Regions from separate parts of the Serratia sp. PL7 genome, predicted to be linked through region 1. Evidence: riboswitches for the same ligand, from Rfam matches in the RefSeq annotation. Region 1 holds a riboswitch; each other region holds the start of a gene.
What was found. Region 1 has a riboswitch for manganese ahead of mntP (manganese efflux pump MntP). Riboswitches for the same ligand answer to the same signal wherever they lie in the genome.
Positions count from the first base shown of each region.

Region 2: it holds a riboswitch for manganese, as region 1 does, so the genes downstream of both, N6G83_RS51430 (sodium:calcium antiporter) here and mntP (manganese efflux pump MntP) in region 1, are expected to answer to the same signal.
Region 3: it holds a riboswitch for manganese, as region 1 does, so the genes downstream of both, mntP (manganese efflux pump MntP) here and mntP (manganese efflux pump MntP) in region 1, are expected to answer to the same signal.

Region 1 is NZ_CAMFLB010000001.1:798,549-805,157, reverse strand. It holds gene manX (PTS mannose transporter subunit IIAB) at 1-91, shown strand, start outside; gene N6G83_RS03820 (PTS mannose/fructose/sorbose transporter subunit IIC) at 148-948, shown strand; gene N6G83_RS03815 (PTS mannose transporter subunit IID) at 964-1,806, shown strand; gene N6G83_RS03810 (DUF986 family protein) at 1,857-2,315, shown strand; yybP-ykoY riboswitch at 2,534-2,721, shown strand; gene mntP (manganese efflux pump MntP) at 2,729-3,298, shown strand; gene rlmA (23S rRNA (guanine(745)-N(1))-methyltransferase) at 3,360-4,178, opposite strand; gene pgeF (peptidoglycan editing factor PgeF) at 4,340-5,056, shown strand; gene cspE (transcription antiterminator/RNA stability regulator CspE) at 5,109-5,318, opposite strand; gene N6G83_RS03785 (DUF2627 domain-containing protein) at 5,360-5,476, opposite strand; gene N6G83_RS03780 (hypothetical protein) at 5,871-5,996, opposite strand; gene N6G83_RS03775 (MBL fold metallo-hydrolase) at 6,157-6,609, opposite strand, start outside.
Region 2 is NZ_CAMFLB010000041.1:24,732-31,340, forward strand. It holds gene N6G83_RS51415 (DUF5682 family protein) at 1-787, shown strand, start outside; gene N6G83_RS51420 (VWA domain-containing protein) at 787-1,911, shown strand; gene N6G83_RS51425 (SWIM zinc finger family protein) at 1,908-3,962, shown strand; yybP-ykoY riboswitch at 3,996-4,122, shown strand; gene N6G83_RS51430 (sodium:calcium antiporter) at 4,243-5,259, shown strand; gene N6G83_RS51435 (dihydrofolate reductase family protein) at 5,356-5,892, opposite strand; gene N6G83_RS51440 (hypothetical protein) at 5,992-6,609, opposite strand, start outside.
Region 3 is NZ_CAMFLB010000008.1:219,919-226,527, forward strand. It holds gene manX (PTS mannose transporter subunit IIAB) at 1-802, shown strand, start outside; gene N6G83_RS28705 (PTS mannose/fructose/sorbose transporter subunit IIC) at 858-1,658, shown strand; gene N6G83_RS28710 (PTS mannose transporter subunit IID) at 1,674-2,516, shown strand; gene N6G83_RS28715 (DUF986 family protein) at 2,572-3,030, shown strand; yybP-ykoY riboswitch at 3,247-3,427, shown strand; gene mntP (manganese efflux pump MntP) at 3,438-4,004, shown strand; gene rlmA (23S rRNA (guanine(745)-N(1))-methyltransferase) at 4,146-4,985, opposite strand; gene N6G83_RS28730 (polyphenol oxidase family protein) at 5,131-5,844, shown strand; gene cspE (transcription antiterminator/RNA stability regulator CspE) at 5,910-6,119, opposite strand; gene N6G83_RS28740 (DUF2627 domain-containing protein) at 6,161-6,277, opposite strand.

The DNA.
Region 1 (6,609 bases):
ACTGAACGATCGCGGTATCGAGCTGGAGGTGCGTAAGGTCTCGTCCGACAGCCGGCTAAAAATGATGGACCTGATTAACAAACTCAATTAGTGGCGCCAGCCGCTAATTATTTTACTCAGAGCTTTTTTGGTCATAGGAGAAGTGCAATGGAGATCACCACTCTTCAGATTGTGCTGATATTTATCGTTGCCTGTATCGCCGGGATGGGTTCCGTCCTCGACGAGTTCCAGTTCCACCGTCCGCTGGTCGCCTGTACCCTGATCGGCTTCATTCTCGGCGATATGAAAACCGGCATCATCATCGGCGGTACGCTGGAAATGATCGCCCTGGGCTGGATGAACATCGGTGCGGCCGTCGCGCCGGATGCTGCCCTGGCGTCCATCATCTCGACCATTCTGGTCATCGCCGGCGGGCAAAGCGTCGGCGCCGGTATCGCCCTGGCCATTCCGCTGGCGGCGGCCGGCCAGGTGTTGACCATCATCGTGCGTACCCTCACCGTGGCGTTCCAGCACGCAGCAGACAGCGCGGCGGAGCGCGGCAGCCTGCGCGCCATTAGCTGGATCCATGTCGGCGCCCTGCTGCTGCAGGCGATGCGTATCGCCATCCCGGCGGTCATTGTCGCCATCTCGGTCGGCACCGCCGGGGTACACGCCCTGCTCAACTCGATCCCGGAAGTGGTCACCAGCGGCCTGAACATCGCCGGCGGCATGATCGTCGTGGTCGGTTACGCAATGGTGATTAACATGATGCGCGCCGGCTACCTGATGCCGTTCTTCTATCTCGGTTTCGTTACCGCTGCCTTCACCAACTTCAACCTGGTGGCGCTCGGCGTCATTGGCGTGGTGATGGCCGTGCTGTATATCCAGCTCAGCCCGAAATACAACAAGTCTCAAGTTGTACAGGCCGGCCCGGCTAACGCGAACGATCTCGATAACGAACTCGACTAGGAATAGGTGAGAGAAATGGTTGATACAACTGCTCAAAAGAAACTCACGCCGGCCGATATTCGCGGCGTATTCCTGCGTTCGAACCTGTTCCAGGGTTCATGGAACTTCGAACGCATGCAGGCGCTGGGTTTTTGCTTCTCGATGGTGCCGGTGATCCGCCGCCTGTATCCGGAAAACAATGACGATCGCAAACAGGCGATCAAGCGTCACCTGGAGTTCTTCAACACCCACCCTTACGTGGCGGCGCCGGTGCTCGGTGTGACCATGGCGATGGAAGAGCAACGCGCCAACGGCGCGCCGATCGATGACGCCGCAATCAACGGCATCAAGGTCGGTTTGATGGGGCCTTTAGCGGGCGTCGGTGACCCGATCTTCTGGGGCACCGTGCGACCGGTGTTCGCCGCGCTTGGGGCGGGCATCGCCATGAGCGGCAGCCTGCTTGGACCGATCCTGTTCTTCGTGCTGTTCAACCTGGTGCGCCTGCTGACCCGCTACTACGGCGTGGCCTACGGTTACCGTAAAGGGGTCGATATCGTCAACGACATGGGCGGCGGCTTCCTGCAGAAACTGACGGAAGGAGCGTCCATTCTCGGCCTGTTTGTCATGGGGGCGCTGGTCAACAAGTGGACGCACGTGAATATCCCGCTAGTGGTGTCCAAGATAACCGACCAGACCGGGCATACCAACGTCACCACGGTGCAGACCATCCTCGACCAGCTGATGCCGGGCCTGGTGCCGTTGCTGCTGACCTTCGCCTGTATGTGGCTGCTGCGCAAGAAAGTCAACGCGCTGTGGATCATCATCGGCTTCTTCGTCATCGGTATCTTTGGCTATTGGATTGGCCTGCTGGGCCTGTAATCGTTCGAAACGGCCGGGGGGCAACCCCCGGCTTTTTTATGGAGCAAGAGATGTCACTGACCGACGCCGTACTGATGCTGTTTATCGCCCTGCTGTTGCTGTATTCGCTGTACGACGAATTCGGCATGGATCTGCTGAAAGGTAAAACGCGGCTCAAAGTACCGCTTAAACGCCGCCACCGCCTCGACAGCCTGATTTTCGTCGGCCTGATCGCCATTCTGATTTACCGCAATGTCACCGACAACGGTGCGGTATTAACCACCTATCTGCTTATTTCTTTGGCGTTGCTCGCCATCTATATTTCTTATATTCGCGCTCCCAAGATGGTGTTTAAAGCGCACGGTTTTTTCTTCGCCAATGTGTTTGTCGAATATAACCGCATTAAAGCCATGAATTTATCGGAGGACGGCATTCTGGCCGTCGACCTGGAACAGCGCCGGCTGTTGGTTCAGGTGACCCACCTGGACGACCTGGAGAAGATTTACCACTTTTTTGTTGATAATCAATAAATAAAGAAAAATTAACGTTATTTTAGCTCAAACCTTGCGCTGCTTGTGGGTAATTAATCGGCAGCGCAATCTCCTTTCTGACTATTATTTCTGCAACATTGTTACCCCTGGCTACATTATATTCCCGCATGAAATTAGATTAATGAAAACGAGTCTCAATTAAGAACAAACATTGCCATAGAATAAGGTTGTCCGTGGCGGAAATAATATGATATGGTTGCGCCGTCATTGGGGAGTAGCCGGTTTCTGGAGAATAAAAAGCCAGAAACGCCCGTATCAACATACTCGTTTCGCCGTAAGAAACGTGGTGCGGGCAGCCAGGTAAGGTTGGCGAGACCATAGACACGTAACTCCGTCGTTTGGTTGGGGGTGGGTTACGTGTATATGGAGCCACCCGGCCGAGGCTATTTCACATGAACCTTTCAGCAACGCTTATTCTCGCTTTTGGCATGTCCATGGATGCTTTCGCCGCGTCGATCGGCAAAGGTGCCAGCTTGCATCAACCCCGTTTCCGCGAAGCGATCCGCACCGGCCTGATCTTCGGCGTGGTCGAAGCGATCACCCCGCTCATCGGTTGGGCCATCGGCCTGTTCGCCAGTCAATACATCATGGAATGGGACCACTGGGTCGCCTTCTCGCTGCTGTTCATTCTCGGCATGCGCATGATCGTCGAAGGGGTACGTAACAAGCCCGATGAAGAAGAGAAGGTCAAACGTCATGGTTTCTGGTTGCTGGTCGCCACCGCCATCGCCACCAGCCTCGACGCGATGGCCATCGGCGTCGGTCTGGCTTTCCTGCAGGTGAACATCGTGCATACCGCGATGGCCATCGGCTGCGCCACCATGATCATGGCGACGCTAGGCATGATGATCGGCCGCTTTATCGGCCCGCTGCTGGGCAAGCGCGCCGAAATCCTCGGCGGCGTGGTGCTGATCGGTATCGGCGTCAACATTCTGCTGGAGCACCTCGGCTACCTGGCCTGAAGCGCTCGCTTTGAAAAAAACCTGCCGCGGCAGGTTTTTTTGTTTTTGAGTTCAAGGCCCCTTAAGCGCGACGTCGGTACAACGCCAGCACGAAGTCCGTCTCGCACACAAACTCGCCGCTCTCGGCCAACCGCTGTTGCACCTCCGGCGTGGCGCGCCAGGCGAACGGCGTCATCTGCAGCAGATTGGCGGCCTGCGTGCCCGGTAGGGTCATCGTATAGGCCAGCGCCTCTTTGCGCTCGCAGTCGAATCCGGCGAACTGTTCATCCTGTTCGGCATGCAGCTGCACCTGCTGGTACACCTGCTCTTTCAGCTGGTACAGATGACGCGGGCCCGGCGACACCGTCAGCACCACGCCGCCCGGCTTCACTACCCGTGCCAGCTCCTCCGCCTTGCAAGGTGCATAAATGCGCAAGACCGCATCCAACGCACCATCGGCGAACGGCAAACGGTGACTGGAAGCGACGCAGAACGAGACCGCCGGATAACGTTTAGCGGCGTAGCGGATCGCCACCTTGGCGACATCCAGCCCATTGACCGCCATATTGCGCTCCTGGGCCAGCCTGGCGGCCACCGCGGCAGTGTAATACCCTTCCCCACAGCCTATGTCCAACAACGCGCCAGCATCGGCCGCCAGCGCCAAATCCAGCCACTCGGCCACCTGCTCTTGCAACGGCTGATAATATCCACCGTCGAGAAACGCTCGCCGCGCCTGCATCATTTCCGCGCTGTCTCCCGGCTGCTTCGATCGCTTGTGCTGTACCGGCAGCAGATTGACGTAGCCCTCTTTGGCCTGATCGAACTGATGATTGCCGCCACAACGCCAGTGTTGTGATGAAAAATGCAGCGATTGATGACACAGGGGACATTGATAAGACATGAATGGGCTTCCAGAGAGACAGGGCGCGGCTAGTCTAAAGAAGGCGCCGGTTTGATGCAAGGCGCATCCCCACTCGCTTTCGCCGCCAACAACACCTGGCCAAGCGGGGAAAAAGCTGGCTACACTGAGAGTCTGTTTTCTCACGCAGGTGAACATAACTTATGAGCGATCGTTCCGCGCTGCTCGATGCGGTGCCTCACATTCAGCACGGCTTCGGCAGCAAACTCGCGCTGCTGCCAGGGCATCTACTGCCCTACAGCGCCACGCTGCCGGAAAAAAAGCAGGTACACGGCACCCGCATCGTCGACGTGCTGCAACCGGCGCAGGCGTGCGGCGAGGCCGATGGTTTCTACACTCGCCAGCCCGGCATTCTGATCAGCGTACTGACGGCGGACTGTCTGCCGGTGCTGTTCAGCCGCCGCGACGGTGGCGCTATCGCGGCGGTACACGCCGGCTGGCGCGGGTTACTGGACGGCATTCTGGAGCAGATGGCGTCCCGCATTCGCCAAGATGGCGACACCGCCGATTGGGTGGTGTCTATCGGCCCCGCCGCCGGCCCATGCTGCTACGAAGTCGATGAAGCGCTGGTGGAGAATTTTAAACAGCGCCTGCCGCTGCCCGCCACGCTGATCAGCCCGCATTACCGGCATCTGGATCTGGCCGCAATTGCCGAATACAAGCTGACGGCGCTCGGTTTCGCCGCCGTTGACCGCGCCGGCAGTTGCACCATCTGCACGCCGGACGTCGACCCGCAGCGGCCGCAGCGCTTCAAATACACCAGCTATCGCCGCAACAGCCATCGGCGCGCGCAGGATCCGACGCATCCGGGGATCAAAGGCCGCAACCAGTACGCAGGCATCGTCATCGCCGCCGGATGACGGAAACGAAAAAGCCCGCGCGAAGGCGGGCTTTTTGTACAGCTGACGCTGATTAGATAGCAGTAACGTTTACTGCAGATGGGCCTTTCTGGCCATCTTGGATTTCGAACTCAACGTTCTGGCCTTCAGCCAGGGTTTTGAAGCCGTTACCCTGGATTGCAGAGAAGTGTACGAACACGTCTTTGCTGCCGTCAGCCGGGGTGATGAAACCGAAACCTTTAGACTCGTTGAACCACTTAACTTGACCTTTGATCTTTGCCATCTTGAGTATTTCCTTTGGATTGTTTAAACCGCCCGTGGGCGTTACATAGACAAACTAGAGTCGTTACTGCTTGAGGCACTAAGATAAGGATCGGCAGAGAAGCGGTATTCAACGCTAACGTCTTTACTCAGAACTTCTTTACTGAAAATGCCACACATATACAGAACTGTACCTCGTTTTACCCAGATGCGTTATCACATACTCTGTATGCGATGGCAAGCCATTTTTAATCACTGAACGACATGTCGCACATATTTGAAACGGTCGAGAGCCACATTTGCTTAAATAGGCCAAAAGATGTTGAAGCATCGGCTATTTTCTGCTTGCAAAAACCACCGCACCAGACCCCGCATTCTGGTGGAGTTTTAACAAAACTTTCATCGTTTTGTCGCATGTCCGTCTCGTCATTTTCGCTTTTTTGCCGCTTATAGCGTTAAAAAATTTGAATCTTTATGGAATTTGATATGCAACATTTGAATATCGATGAACGGGGGCCAATTTATTCATCGCTGCTCCGCCCCTTTACCGTCGAAAACGCATCATCATCAGCCTTCAGCCCTGCCGCCACACCGCACGAGCAGGAGCAGCACACAGGCGGGCGATGATGTTACCGTCCTGCACAACGGTTGCATAAGCATGCAACGTCCAGACGCCTCTCCCGCTGGCCAGTGGCTTCATCCTAAATAATCCGAAAACCATCAGTCCGAATAACCGGAATAATCTTATGAATAGCAAAAGTGTGGCGTTGAATTAAATCCTGAAGATCGGGTGGTTATTTGAATCACCACCCGCACTTATCAATTTTGCTAATTACTGCCGCGCTTTCAAACCGTTGCTCTTATTCTTTCCTCTGTACCGCAGGGCGAAGAGACCACGCTTGCTGAGAATCCTGCAACGCGATGCGCTCGCCAATCTTCAGCGGGTGGAATTGATGCTGTTCAAGCCCCGCCTCACTCAGCGCCAGATTCAACTGCTGCGGCGGTTCGTCCAGCGACTCATCCGCCAATTCGAATACCCCCCAATGGATGGGAATGGCGCGCGGCTGATTGAGTTGACGGTACAGCGTCACCGACTGCTGCGGATCCATATGCTGCTCCTGCATAAACCAGCGCGGTGCGTAGGCGCCGATGGGCAGCGCCGCCACGTCGAACGGCCCCAGCCGTTGACCAATCTCCGCCAGCCGTTCCGAATAACCGCTGTCGCCGGAAAAATAAAACCGCAGCCCCGGATGGTGGATCACCCATCCACACCACAGTGAGCGATTGCGATCCCACAGCGTGCGCATGCTCCA
Region 2 (6,609 bases), on a different contig from region 1:
GGTCAGCCAGGAAGGGAACTTTGAAGACCTGGGGTTAGCGCTGGAAGCCGCCCACACGCTCTATCGCCACGGTGAAAGCGTAGGTATGCAAGGATCAGCGATCTTGTTGACGGTGATCCAGATAACTTTCGACCGCGCACTATGGCTATGTGAAAGCTATGGCAGCGTGAACCCCGTCGACAGCCATCGGCACATTGTGGCATTTCAGGCGATCCGTTTGGTGACGCGGGATCTGCTCGCGCTGCCTGATGCCGACCGCAATACGTTATTTCCCGCGCTGGAAGCCGATCGCGCGCTCACCGTTTGGCAAAGAAAAGCCGCGTCTACCGATGCCGATCCGCTTAGCCGTGGTGCGGCATTGGGCGCATTACTCAGCCTGAATGACACCCAGCCTGATACCGCATCGCCGATCGCACAGCCGTTAGCGCTGCTGGCCACCCTGGCAGCCAATAAAATGGGCGATGCGCTCAGCGGATTGATTGCGTTGGCGCGCCACCAGTTGACTCAGGATATAACCTTTGTTGAAGGTCTGAACCAGCTGGTTAGCGCACTGGATGATGAAGACTTCCTGCTGGCCTTGCCCGCGATGCGCGGTGCATTTGCCTGGCTGCCACCAAGGGAGCGCGGTGAGTTTGCCCGCCAGATACTGGAGCTCCATCAGGCGAGTCATCTACCGATTTCGTCGTTAAATCGCGAAATTACTGCCGCAACGCCGCAAGAGATTGCTGCTATGCAACAGGCCGAAAAGCGGGCACTGGAAATCCTTGGCCAATGGGGGCTGGCATAATGGCAAATCAATTAACTCCAGAATTACAGCGCTGGCGCTTGCTGTTAGGCGAAGCCGCCGAGGCCTCGTTGGGTGAATTAGACGATCACTATCGCTCAGTCGATAGCGCACTTGAATGGCTGTATGGACGGGATCCGGAGCGTTTGGCTCGCGGTGAGCGTGGAGCCAGCCTAGGTAAATCCAACCTGACTACGCCTGAATGGATTAATGAAATTCATCAGCTGTTCCCGAAAGAGGTGATTGAACGGTTGGAAGTGGACGCGGTTGAGCGCTACGGCATTGACGATGTGGTCACCAATCTTGACGTGCTGGAACGTATTGAACCCTCGGAAGCGTTACTGAAAGCGGTGTTACACACCAAACACTTGATGAACCCGCAGGTATTGGCCGCCGCACGCCGATTGGTGGCGGAAGTGGTTCGGCGGATCATGGAACGCCTGGCACGTGACGTGCGCCAATCCTTTTCCGGCAGCCGTGACCGCCGCCGCCCCTCGCAGGTCAAGGTGGCGCGCAACTTTGATTTTAAACGCACCGTTGCCGATAACCTGCACCGCTGGAGCCCACAGCACGGCAAGCTGTTTATCGAAACCCCAGCGTTTATGAGCCGGGTTAAACGCCATAGCGAACGTTGGGACATCATCCTGCTGGTAGACCAGAGTGGCTCGATGGTGGATTCGGTGATCCATGCCGCAGTGATGGCGGCCTGCCTATGGAATTTACCAGGCATGCAAACCCGGCTGGTCGCTTTTGATACCGCGGTGGTGGATTTGACCGCAGACGTCAGCGATCCGGTTGAACTGCTGATGAAAGTACAGCTAGGTGGCGGCACCGATATCGCCAAGGCGGTGGGCTATGCCCAGTCCTGCATCACCAATCCCCAGCGCACGATCGTGGTAGTGCTGAGTGATTTTTTCGAGGGCGGCAGCGAAAGCGAGCTGGTACGGCGGGTGCGTACCTGCATTCAGGCCGGAGCCAAAGTGTTGGGGCTGGCAGCGTTAGATCACCAGGCCAACCCACAATACGATCGTGACATGGCTAACCGGCTGGTCGCGGTCGGCGCACAAATTGGCGCCATGACGCCCGGCGAACTGGCGGCCTGGCTGGCAGAAAAGGTGCAAGGATGACTCAACGTTCCGATTTACTCGAACTCACGCCGGAAGCCCTAATGGCGTTAAGCAACGCGGGCTTCGTTAAGCGTGCACAGAAAGAGGTTGCCGAAGGAAAACTGCCTGAAGTGACAGAGCGTGATGACGGCTGTATTGATGCCAAGTTCGGCGACGGCAACCAAGTCACTTTTCCGCCAGGCAAAACCTTGCGGGATGCGGCTTGTAGCTGCCCGGCCAGCAGCATGTGCCGCCATCGGGTTACGCTGGTCCTGGCCTATCAGGCGTTACATGCCCCTGGGGTGCCCCCAGAAGCTGACGATGCTCAGCCGCAAGAACCTGCACCGGCTTGGTCCCCAGCCAAATTTAGTGAACAGCTTGGCGATGTCCCGGTCTCGGTTATTAGCCGGGCTAAAAAGCTGATCCAGAGCAGCGTAGTGGTGCAATTGAGCAAAGGCAGCGGGGCGCAAGCCACTCCGTCAGCGCGTTTACCGATGTGTGACGTGCGATTTTTCTCCCGCAGCAGCCTAGCTCATGCACGCTGTGACTGTATTCAGGAGACGATTTGCGAACATATTGTGATGGCGGTCTGGGGTTTTGAGCAGGCCGAACTCAGCCAGCCAGACTTTGAGCAGTTAACGCTGCAAATCAGTTTGCCTGACGGCGAACAGGCGAAGGCAAACGCCTTATTCGACCAATCAGAAGCAGTGTTATTACAAACGTCGTTGGATAAATTGCTGCTCAAGCTGTGGTCGGACGGCAGCAGCCAGCCTGAGACGGCCATCAAACCCCTGATGGCAGAAGTGAGTCGCCATGCCCAGCAGCTTCAGTGGCGCTGGATTAGCGAAAGCCTGGCGGATATTCAGCAAGGGATGGCCGATCAACATAATCGTTCAAGCCGCTATCATCCGGTCGAATTCTTGCAGCGCATCAGCGGGCTTTCCGCCCGGTTGGTCGCGGCCAGGTGCATGGACCAACAGGCGCAGCAGCAGACCTTACCACGCCTTCCGGCGGCTGAAATTCTTGGCCTGGGCGTCAAAGGTGAGATCCAGCTGGAACATCTGAAACTGGTTTCACTCGGTGCGCGTTATTGGGCAGACGAGCAGCAGGAAGGGGTGGATCTGATCTATACCGACCCGGACTCCCAAGCGCTGATGGTGATCGAACGCCAGTGGCCTAGAAATAGCGATCCACAAGGCGTGGCGACGCCGATAGGCAGCCGCAGGATTGCCGGCCACCCGGTAAAAAAACTGGCGGCCTGCCAGGTGATCACCAATGCCGCCAAACGCCGGGCAAACGGAGCGTTGGACATTGCCAGCGGTAAGCAATATACCAGCGTATTGCCGCTCTCTGCCCGTGCGTGGGAGCTGCTGGGGGAACCGCTCAGGCAGCCTGATGCGGCAGCGCTGAAGCGTCATCTCCAGCAGGCATTGCCGGATTTTGTACGCCCGAGACAGCCGATCGAACAGCTGCATATTTTACCGGTTAGCGAGGTGCTCGACTGGTGCTGGGACCCGGCCTTGCAGTGCTTGCAGCTTGAACTCTTAAGCGGAGAGGCGGGTAATGATAATTTGGTGACAGTGTCACTAAATTACGATAGTGCTGCCCCTCAGGCTATCGAGGTATTGGCCAGGGCAATGCTCACGCCAGCAACTCCGCCGCGGTTGATTTCAGGCAGGGTGAAGATCGCGTCAGGCAAACTGATTATCGAGCCGTTAGCCGTCGCCAGTGACACCCAGATTTTCTCGCTGTGTGCCGATGAGGCTGAGCCTTTCCCGATGGAGCGCCAGGCCGATCTGCAACAGCGCTCAGGCATGCAACAAGCGTTGGCAGACACCGAAACGTTACTGGCTCAGTGGTTACAGCAGGGGATCCGGCATCAAGGAGGGCGCGGGATTGAGCGGGTGGAAATGTTAGCCGAGGCGCTAAATGGCTATGGCCTGGTGCAGCTGTCTGCATGGTTAAACGAGTTACCCGAGCGTATTCGCTCCAATAACCACACGCAATTAGTCCAGCGGTTGATGACGATTTATCAAACGCTGCGCCTGGTGAAAGGCCGGCAGAGTAATTGACTTTGACAGCGCCATGACAGTTCGACTAAGCTTGCCCCACTCATTTGGGGAGTAGCCTTCCTTCATCATGAAGGAGGATGTGTCAACATACTCAGCAATTTGCTGTGGCACATCCGTCTATCAGATTGGCGAGACCATAGGGGTAATATTTCTTTTGGATTGGACGAGGAATATTACACCATGGTTTGCTACGTCCAGTCGGTATTTCCATTATGTCTCTTTTTGCTGCTTTACCCTCAACTAACCTCACCCAAAAGCCTGGCGAATTGAGGGCTAAAGGATGACGCTGTCATTTTTCCAACTCGCAATATCTTTAGTCGTCATATTGATTGCCTCCGAAATTTTCACCAATGCCCTGGAGCACCTTGGCGAAAGGTTGAAGATCTCTGAAGGGGTAACCGGTTCGCTTTTTGCCGCCATTGGCACCGCCTTACCTGAAACCATGGTGCCCATTTTGGCCCTGGTTGCCGGTACGTCAGCGGCTAATGTTAACGAAGAGATTGGCGTAGGGGCGATATTGGGCGCGCCGCTGATGCTGTCTACGCTGTCGATCTTTTTGATGGCGCTGGCCGTGGTAAGACGGCGGGGGGTTAACGGGTCAATCACCCCAGAGCCTACGGGGTTTATACGGGATACGCGTTTCTTCCTGATGGCTTTTGTGTTAGCCGCAATCGCCTTGTTCATTCCTGTGGAAATGAAAGTCGCCAGGATGGGTGTCAGCGTTTTGTTAGTCTTGCTCTATGTCACCTATATTGTAAAAACCTTACACGCTTCGAAAAAACTAGTGGCTGAAGGCAATGGAACTGCGGCAGATAACGTCATGTTCTTATCCCGAGTGGGGTTGCCCACCACGCTATTTACCATCATCCTGCAAACCTTAATGGGTTTGGGCGTATTGGTAGCAGGGGCTTTAGGTTTTATAGACGGTGTTGCCGCAGTATCGGAAAAGCTTGGCATCTCGGTGTTATTGCTGTCATTGATTATCATTCCTATAGCTACCGAATTGCCAGAGAAGGTGAACAGCATTCTGTGGATACGTAAAGGAAAGGATACCCTGGCATTAGGCAATATTACCGGCGCAATGGTTTTCCAAGGCACGATATTACCCGCCATCGGTATATTATTGACGCCATGGCAGCCCCGGCATGAAGTGTTGATCGGGGTATTTATTACGCTTTCATCGGCATTTTGGCTGTGGATCAATGCCAGAAACAAAAAGCTGAAAGTGTGGATGTTATTTATTAATGGGGCTTTTTATTTCGCTTATATTCTCGCCTCAATATTATTGAGCCGCTAACGGTATCAATAGCCTCACGGCGATAAATTATACTGACAAACGTAAACTGCAGGATGGCGCTCCACTATAACCATCCTGCATGGTGACTAAGCGTCACTATTTTCTTATAGATAACACGGTTTCTAGCGCACCACTTTGTAAAAATCTGTTCGTCACTGGTGTCACAACCACACTACGGTTGACGGGTAGGATCTTGATCCCTTCCCCCAGGAATACGGGAATGGTTGTGATATATAATTGGTCTAACTCCCCAGCATCGGCGAAAAATGCAGCGGACTTACCTCCTCCAACAACCCAAACATCCTTACCTTTTGCCGCCAGTTTTGCATGCCTGGCAATATCATTAGCATTCCCACTCACTTTACTTATGCCTGTGCCTTGCGGTATTGCCAGATCCTGACTTGTCAAAATGAACGCCGGAACATCTTTATAAGGCCAGTCGCCATGGGCATTTTCCATTATCCAGCTGTATGTTTTTCCTCCCATAATCACCGCGCCAATACTCTGGTAGAAGTCATCATAAGGTGTAGCATCATCGCCTAAGATAAAATTAGTCAGCCAGTCAAGCTCATGATCCTGGGTGGCAATGTAGCCATCCATAGATGCTGCAACATAATAAATTAACTTCGACATTCTATATCCTTAATTTGCTGATTGAGCCTGTCGGGAGCAGCAGGTTCGTTACTTTCGCTTCTTCAACTGCTGGGTAGCGAATTTCACCACTTTGTTCATCTAGGATGCAGGCAGGGCTGGATTCTGGGCAACCTCTTGCCTCAACGGCTCAAATGGGCACTGGTTGAATAAGCGGAGGATCGCTACCGGGGTCAAAGGGTTGAGTGCCAGTGAACGGTTAAACTGAAACAGGCTGTTGGCAGTGTCGTACAAATTGGTTTCAGAAGCCGGAAATTCAGAATAGCCAAAGGTGCGGAACGGCGGCGTTTTATCACGCACTTGAGGATAGTTATCTGCGAGTTGTTCAGCCCAACGAGAAAAAATTGGCCAATCTATGACGTTATCTTCCGCCAGTGCGGCCATACCGGCAAAGCTATCCTCAGTAAACACATAGGGATGCTGCGCCAGCTTTTGCCATACGAGTCGGGCGCCTGTGCTCGGATTTGGATTAAGGAAAAACTGCCGGTTATGAGCCAGCCTGCTCAGGATAAACAGATCCATCGATTGGCTAAGCTGGGTCAATATATGACTGGAAATGGCGCGTTCCGCCAGCTCACCGCTAACCCAGACATTGGCGTCGTCCAGTAGCTCCATCATCAACATTTCATCGTCATGATAGCGGGAAACCAGTCGACACCTTACCAAATGAGAAGGATCTTTGGTCAGTGACTGCAATAG
Region 3 (6,609 bases), on a different contig from region 1:
TACCAGCGATGGCGTCCTGTTTCTGGTTGATACCTGGGGCGGCAGCCCGTTTAACGCGGCCAGCCGTATCGCAGTAGACAAACCACACTATGAGGTTATCACCGGGGTTAACATTCCCATGCTGGTGGAAACATTCATGGCTCGTGATGACAACCCAAGCTTTGACGAACTGGTCGCGCTGGCGTTGGAAACCGGCCGTGAGGGCGTGAAAGCGCTGAAGAAACCGGTGGAAGAGAGTGTTAAGCCCGTCGCGCCACAAAGTGCCCCTGCCCCAAAAGCCGCCGCGCCACAAGCGCCTCTCGGCCCCAATGACCATATGAAAATCTGCCTGGCACGTATCGACGATCGGTTGATCCACGGCCAGGTTGCTACCCGCTGGACCAAAGAGACCAACGTCAGCCGCATCATCGTAGTCAGTGATGAAGTGGCCGCCGACCACGTCCGTAAAACCTTGTTAACTCAGGTTGCCCCTCCAGGCGTTACCGCTCACGTTGTTGACGTGGCAAAGGCGATCCGCGTCTGGAACAACCCGAAATATGCGGGTGAGCGCGTGATGCTGCTATTCACCAACCCAACTGACGTTTGGCGTCTGGTGGAGGAAGGTGTGGATATCAAATCGGTGAATATCGGTGGTATGGCGTTCCGCCAGGGCAAAACCCAGGTGAATAACGCGGTGTCCGTCGATGAGAAAGACATCGAGGCGTTTAAGAAGTTAAACGAACGCGGGATTGAACTTGAAGTCCGTAAGGTCTCTTCCGACAGTCAGCTAAAAATGATGGACCTGATTAACAAACTCAATTAACGGCAACGTCGTTAATTTTTTACTCAGAGCTGTTTGGTCATATAGGAGAAGTGCAATGGAGATCACCACTCTTCAGATTGTACTGATATTTATCGTTGCCTGTATCGCCGGGATGGGTTCCGTCCTGGATGAGTTTCAATTCCACCGCCCGTTAGTGGCCTGTACGCTGATTGGCTTCGTTCTCGGTGACATCAAAACCGGTATCATCATCGGCGGTACGCTGGAAATGATCGCACTGGGTTGGATGAACATCGGGGCTGCGGTTGCGCCCGATGCGGCGTTAGCGTCGATTATTTCCACCATTCTGGTTATCGCCGGTGGGCAAAACATCGGTGCCGGTATTGCCCTGGCGATCCCGCTGGCAGCAGCAGGCCAGGTACTGACCATTATCGTGCGTACCATCACCGTGGCCTTCCAGCATGCGGCGGACAAAGCGGCAGAACGGGGTAACCTGAACGGTATTACCGTGATCCACATCGCGGCCCTGTTGGTACAGGCAATGCGTGTCGCTATTCCTGCGGTGATCGTTGCGGTCTCTGTCGGCACAGCTGGCGTCCACGCCCTGCTTAACTCAATTCCGGAAGTGGTCACAGGCGGTCTGAACATCGCCGGTGGCATGATCGTGGTAGTCGGTTACGCGATGGTCATCAACATGATGCGTGCCGGTTATCTGATGCCATTCTTCTACCTGGGCTTTGTTACCGCAGCCTTCACCAACTTTAACCTGGTCGCACTCGGTGTGATCGGCGTGGTGATGGCGGTGCTCTACATCCAGCTCAGCCCTAAATACAACAAGTCTCAGGTGGTTCAGGCCAACCCTGCCGGTGCCAACGACCTCGATAACGAATTGGACTAGGAATAGGTGAAAGAAATGGTTGATACAACGACTCAAAAGAAACTGACACCTGCCGATATTCGAGGCGTATTCGTACGCTCCAACCTGTTCCAGGGTTCATGGAACTTCGAACGTATGCAGGCGCTAGGTTTTTGCTTCTCCATGGTGCCGGTGATCCGTCGCCTGTACCCAGACAATAACGACGAACGCAAGCAGGCAATCAAACGCCATCTTGAGTTCTTCAATACGCAACCGTTCGTCGCAGCGCCAATCCTTGGCGTTACCATGGCGATGGAAGAACAGCGTGCCAACGGCGCACCGATCGACGATGCGGCCATCAACGGCATCAAAGTAGGTCTGATGGGGCCACTGGCCGGCGTAGGTGACCCGATATTCTGGGGTACCGTTCGCCCGGTATTTGCCGCATTGGGTGCGGGTATTGCCATGAGTGGCAGCCTGCTCGGCCCACTATTGTTCTTCGTGATGTTTAACCTGGTGCGCCTGTTGGTTCGTTACTACGGTGTCGCCTACGGCTATCGCAAAGGGGTCGATATCGTTAGCGATATGGGCGGTGGTTTCCTGCAAAAACTGACGGAAGGGGCGTCCATCCTCGGCCTGTTTGTCATGGGGGCCCTGGTTAACAAGTGGACGCACGTCAATATCCCGCTGGTGGTGTCGAAAATTACCGACCAAACCGGGCAAACCCACGTAACCACGGTACAAACCATCCTTGATCAGCTGATGCCTGGCTTGGTACCGCTGCTGCTGACCTTCGGTTGTATGTGGTTGCTGCGCCGGAAGGTCAACGCGCTGTGGATCATCATCGGCTTCTTCGCCATCGGTATCTTCGGTTATTGGATTGGTCTGTTAGGTCTGTAATAGCAATTGATAGCCGGGGGGCAACCCCCGGTTTTTTTATTTATGGAGTGGTGAGATGTCGCTGACCGATGGCGTAATACTGATTTTTATTCTGCTGATGCTGGCGTATGCGCTGTATGACGAGTTCGGCATGAACCTGCTGAAAGGCAAAACGCTGTTAAAGGTGCAGCTCAAGCGGGGTAACCGTCTGGACTGCCTGATTTTCGTCGGTCTGATTGCTATTCTGCTCTACCGCAACCTGGTCGAGCAGGGAGCGCCGATAACCACCTACCTGCTAATTTCCCTGGCGTTGATTGCGGTATATATCTCCTATATCCGTTGGCCCAAGATGTTGTTTAAAGCCACCGGCTTCTTCTATGCAAATGCGTTTATTGACTATCGACGCATCAAATCCATGAATTTATCCGAAGATGGCATTCTGGTTATCGACTTAGAACAGCGTCGGTTATTAATCCAGGTTACGCACCTGGATGACCTGGAAAAAATCTATAATTTTTTCCTTGAAAATAAATGAGTTAAACAACCCCACTCCATACTGATTAATTGACAATAATTTTTTTGGGTAATTAATCAGCATGGCTGGTGTTTTTTCTGCTTATTATTTCCACACCTTTGATGCAACTATCGCCATTATTCCCCTCAATAAACACGCTAATGAAAATAAGTCTCAATTTCACCCAATACCCAGTGAAATTAAACGTTGTCCGCAGCAAAAATATTATGGTATGGTTGCGCCGTCATTGGGGAGTAGCCGGTTTCTGGGGAGTCATAACCAGAAACGCCCGTATCAACATACTCGTTTCGTCAGCGAAACGTGGTGCGGGCAGCCAGGTAGGTTGGCGAGACCATAGGCACGTAACTCCGTCGTAAGGTTGGGGGTGGGTTACGTGTATATGGAGCCACCCGGCCGAGACTATTTCAATGAACCTTTCCGCAACTCTTATCCTGGCTTTTGGCATGTCTATGGACGCGTTTGCCGCGTCGATCGGCAAAGGTGCCACTCTGCATCAACCGCGTTTTCGCGAAGCTATCCGTACCGGTCTGATCTTTGGCATCATTGAAGCCATTACCCCGCTGATCGGCTGGGGCATAGGTCTGTTTGCCAGCCAATACATCATGGAATGGGATCACTGGGTCGCCTTTAGCCTGCTGTTTATCCTTGGCACACGCATGATCGTTGAAGGGGTGAAAAACAAACCGGAAGAAGAGAAAGTCAATCGTCATGGTTTTTGGGTGCTGGTTGCTACGGCCATTGCCACCAGTCTGGATGCGATGGCAATCGGCGTAGGTCTGGCATTCCTGCAGGTTAATATCCTGCATACCGCGATGGCGATAGGTATGGCGACCATGATCATGGCCACGCTGGGGATGATGGTTGGCCGGTTTATCGGCCCGCTGTTGGGCAAGCGCGCGGAAATTCTTGGCGGCGTGGTGTTGATCGGGATTGGCTTTAATATCCTGCTGGAGCACTTGGGCTACCTGGCTTAATCTCTGGCGACGAAGCATACTCCCTCACCCTCTCCCCAAGGAGAGGGAACCGATCGAGTTCGTTGATCTTTTTGCGTAATACCTCAACTTTCTTGCTTTTACACCCTAGTTTTCGAAGCTACTCTGGCCAGCTCCCTCGCCCTATGGGAGAGGGTTGGGGTGAGGGGCGACCCGGCGGTATAAGCGGATAGCGAAATCCGTCTCACAGGCAAAGGTCGCCATGTCTAGCAAACCTTGCTGCACCTCCGGCGAAGCGCGCCAGGCAAACGGCGTCATCTGCAACAGATTGGCAGCCTGCTCACCCGGCAGCGCCATCGGATAAGCCAGTGACTCGGCCAAATCACAGCTGAAGCCCTCAAGCTGCTCATCATGCTCCGCATGCAATTGAACCTCCTGATAAACCTGCTGTTTTAGCTGATAAAGGTGACGCGGCCCCGGTGACACCGTCACAACCACCCCACCCGGCTTGACTACCCGCGCCAATTCCTCGGCTTTACAGGGTGCATAGATACGTAACACCGCATCGAGCGACGCGTCGGCAAACGGTAGGCGATGGCTGGAAGCCACGCAGAAAGAGACCGCCGGGTAGCGTTTGGCCGCCGAGCGAATCGCCACCTTGGCGACATCCAGGCCATACACCGCCACAATCCGCTCCTGAGACAAGCTTGCAGCCACGGCGGCCGTGTAATAGCCTTCACCACAACCAATATCCAGCAGTGCCTGTGGTTCAATAGGCAAGGTGTTGGCTAACAGTTCGGCCACCCGCTGTTGCAACGGCTGGTAGTAGCCGCCGTCAAGAAATGCGCGGCGGGCCTGCATCATCTCGGCACTGTCACCCGGCTGTTTAGAACGCTTGTGTTGCACCGGCATTAAGTTGACGTACCCTTCTTTGGCACGGTCGAATTGATGGTTATTTTCGCAACGCCACTGTTGGTTTGCGAAATCAAGCGGTTGGAAGCACAGGGGGCACTGATAAGACATGGATGAGATCCCAGAGAGAGATGGCGCGGGTAGTCTAAAGAAGGCTGGTGTACGATGCAAGGCGGATGCCCATCTGCCACTAGCCAAGTAATCCAAAAGCTGGCTACACTGGATATCTCCTCTCAGCCACAGGCAAAGACGTTCTATGACCGACTATTCCCCGCTGCTCAGCGGCGTTCCTGGCATCGCTCATGGCTTTGGCAATAAAGGTGCCCTTCTGCCAACGCCGTTACAACCCTTTCGCAATACGCTGCCTGAGAAAAAACAGGTACACGGTATTCGCATAGTCGATATCCATCAGGCGGGCCAGCAATGCGGTGAAGCCGATGGCTTCTTTACCCGTGAACCAGGGATCTTGATCAGCGTATTAACCGCAGACTGCCTGCCGGTGATTTTCAGCCGTAAAGACGGTCGCGCCATTGCTGCGGTACATGCGGGCTGGCGCGGCCTGCTGGATGGCATTTTGGAGCAAATGGCCAAACGCATCGGCCAGGGGGACGATACCGCCAACTGGGTGGCCTCCATCGGCCCCGCTGCGGGCGCTTGCTGCTATCAGGTTAACCAGGAGCTGGTCGAACAGTTTCAACGGACGCTGCCCTTGCCAGCAGAGCTGATCAGCCCGACCTGCCGCCATCTGGATCTGGCAGCCATCGCCGTAAACAAGCTCAATGCCTTGGGATTCGCCGCGGTCGATCACGCAGGCTCTTGCACCATCTGCACGCTCAACAGCGACCCACGGCAGCCGCAGCGCTTTAAATACACCAGTTATCGCCGCAACAGCCATCGCCGAGCGCAAGATCCCAACCATCCGGGGATTAAAGGCCGTAATCAGTATTCCGGCATCATCATCACCGGGTGACATTCACCGATGCCAGAAACGAAAAAACCCGCACTAAGGCGGGTTTTTTGTTCAGCTGACGCTGATTAGATTGCAGTAACGTTTACTGCAGATGGGCCTTTCTGGCCATCTTGAATTTCGAACTCAACGTTCTGGCCTTCAGCCAGGGTTTTGAAGCCGTTACCCTGGATTGCAGAGAAGTGTACGAATACGTCTTTGCTGCCGTCAGCCGGGGTGATGAAACCGAAACCTTTAGACTCGTTGAACCACTTAACTTGACCTTTGATCTTTGCCATCTTGAGTATTTCCTTTGGATTGTTTAAACCGCCCGTAGGCGTTACATAGACAAACTAGAGTCGTTACTGCTTGAGGCACTAAGATAAGGATCGGCAGAGAAGCGGTATTCAACGCTAACGTCTTTACTCAGAACTTCTTTACTGAAAATGCCACACATATACAGAACTGTACCTCGTTTTACCCAAGTGCGTTATCACATACTCTGGAATCGATGGCAAGCCATTTTTAATCACTCATGGACGTGTCGCACATATTTGAAACGGTCAGCCGCAAGAATAGCTTAAATAGGGCAAAAGAGGTTGAAGCCTTGGCTATTTTCTGCTTTGTAAAGAGGCCGCGCTGTACTCCGCGTGGCGCCTCAGTTTTAACAATTCTTTCAACTTGGCAGCGAGCGGTTTTCACCACATATAAGCCGCAGACAGGCCCAAGAACGTAAAAAAATTTGAATCTTTATGGAATTTTATATGCAACTATTGAATATCGATGACC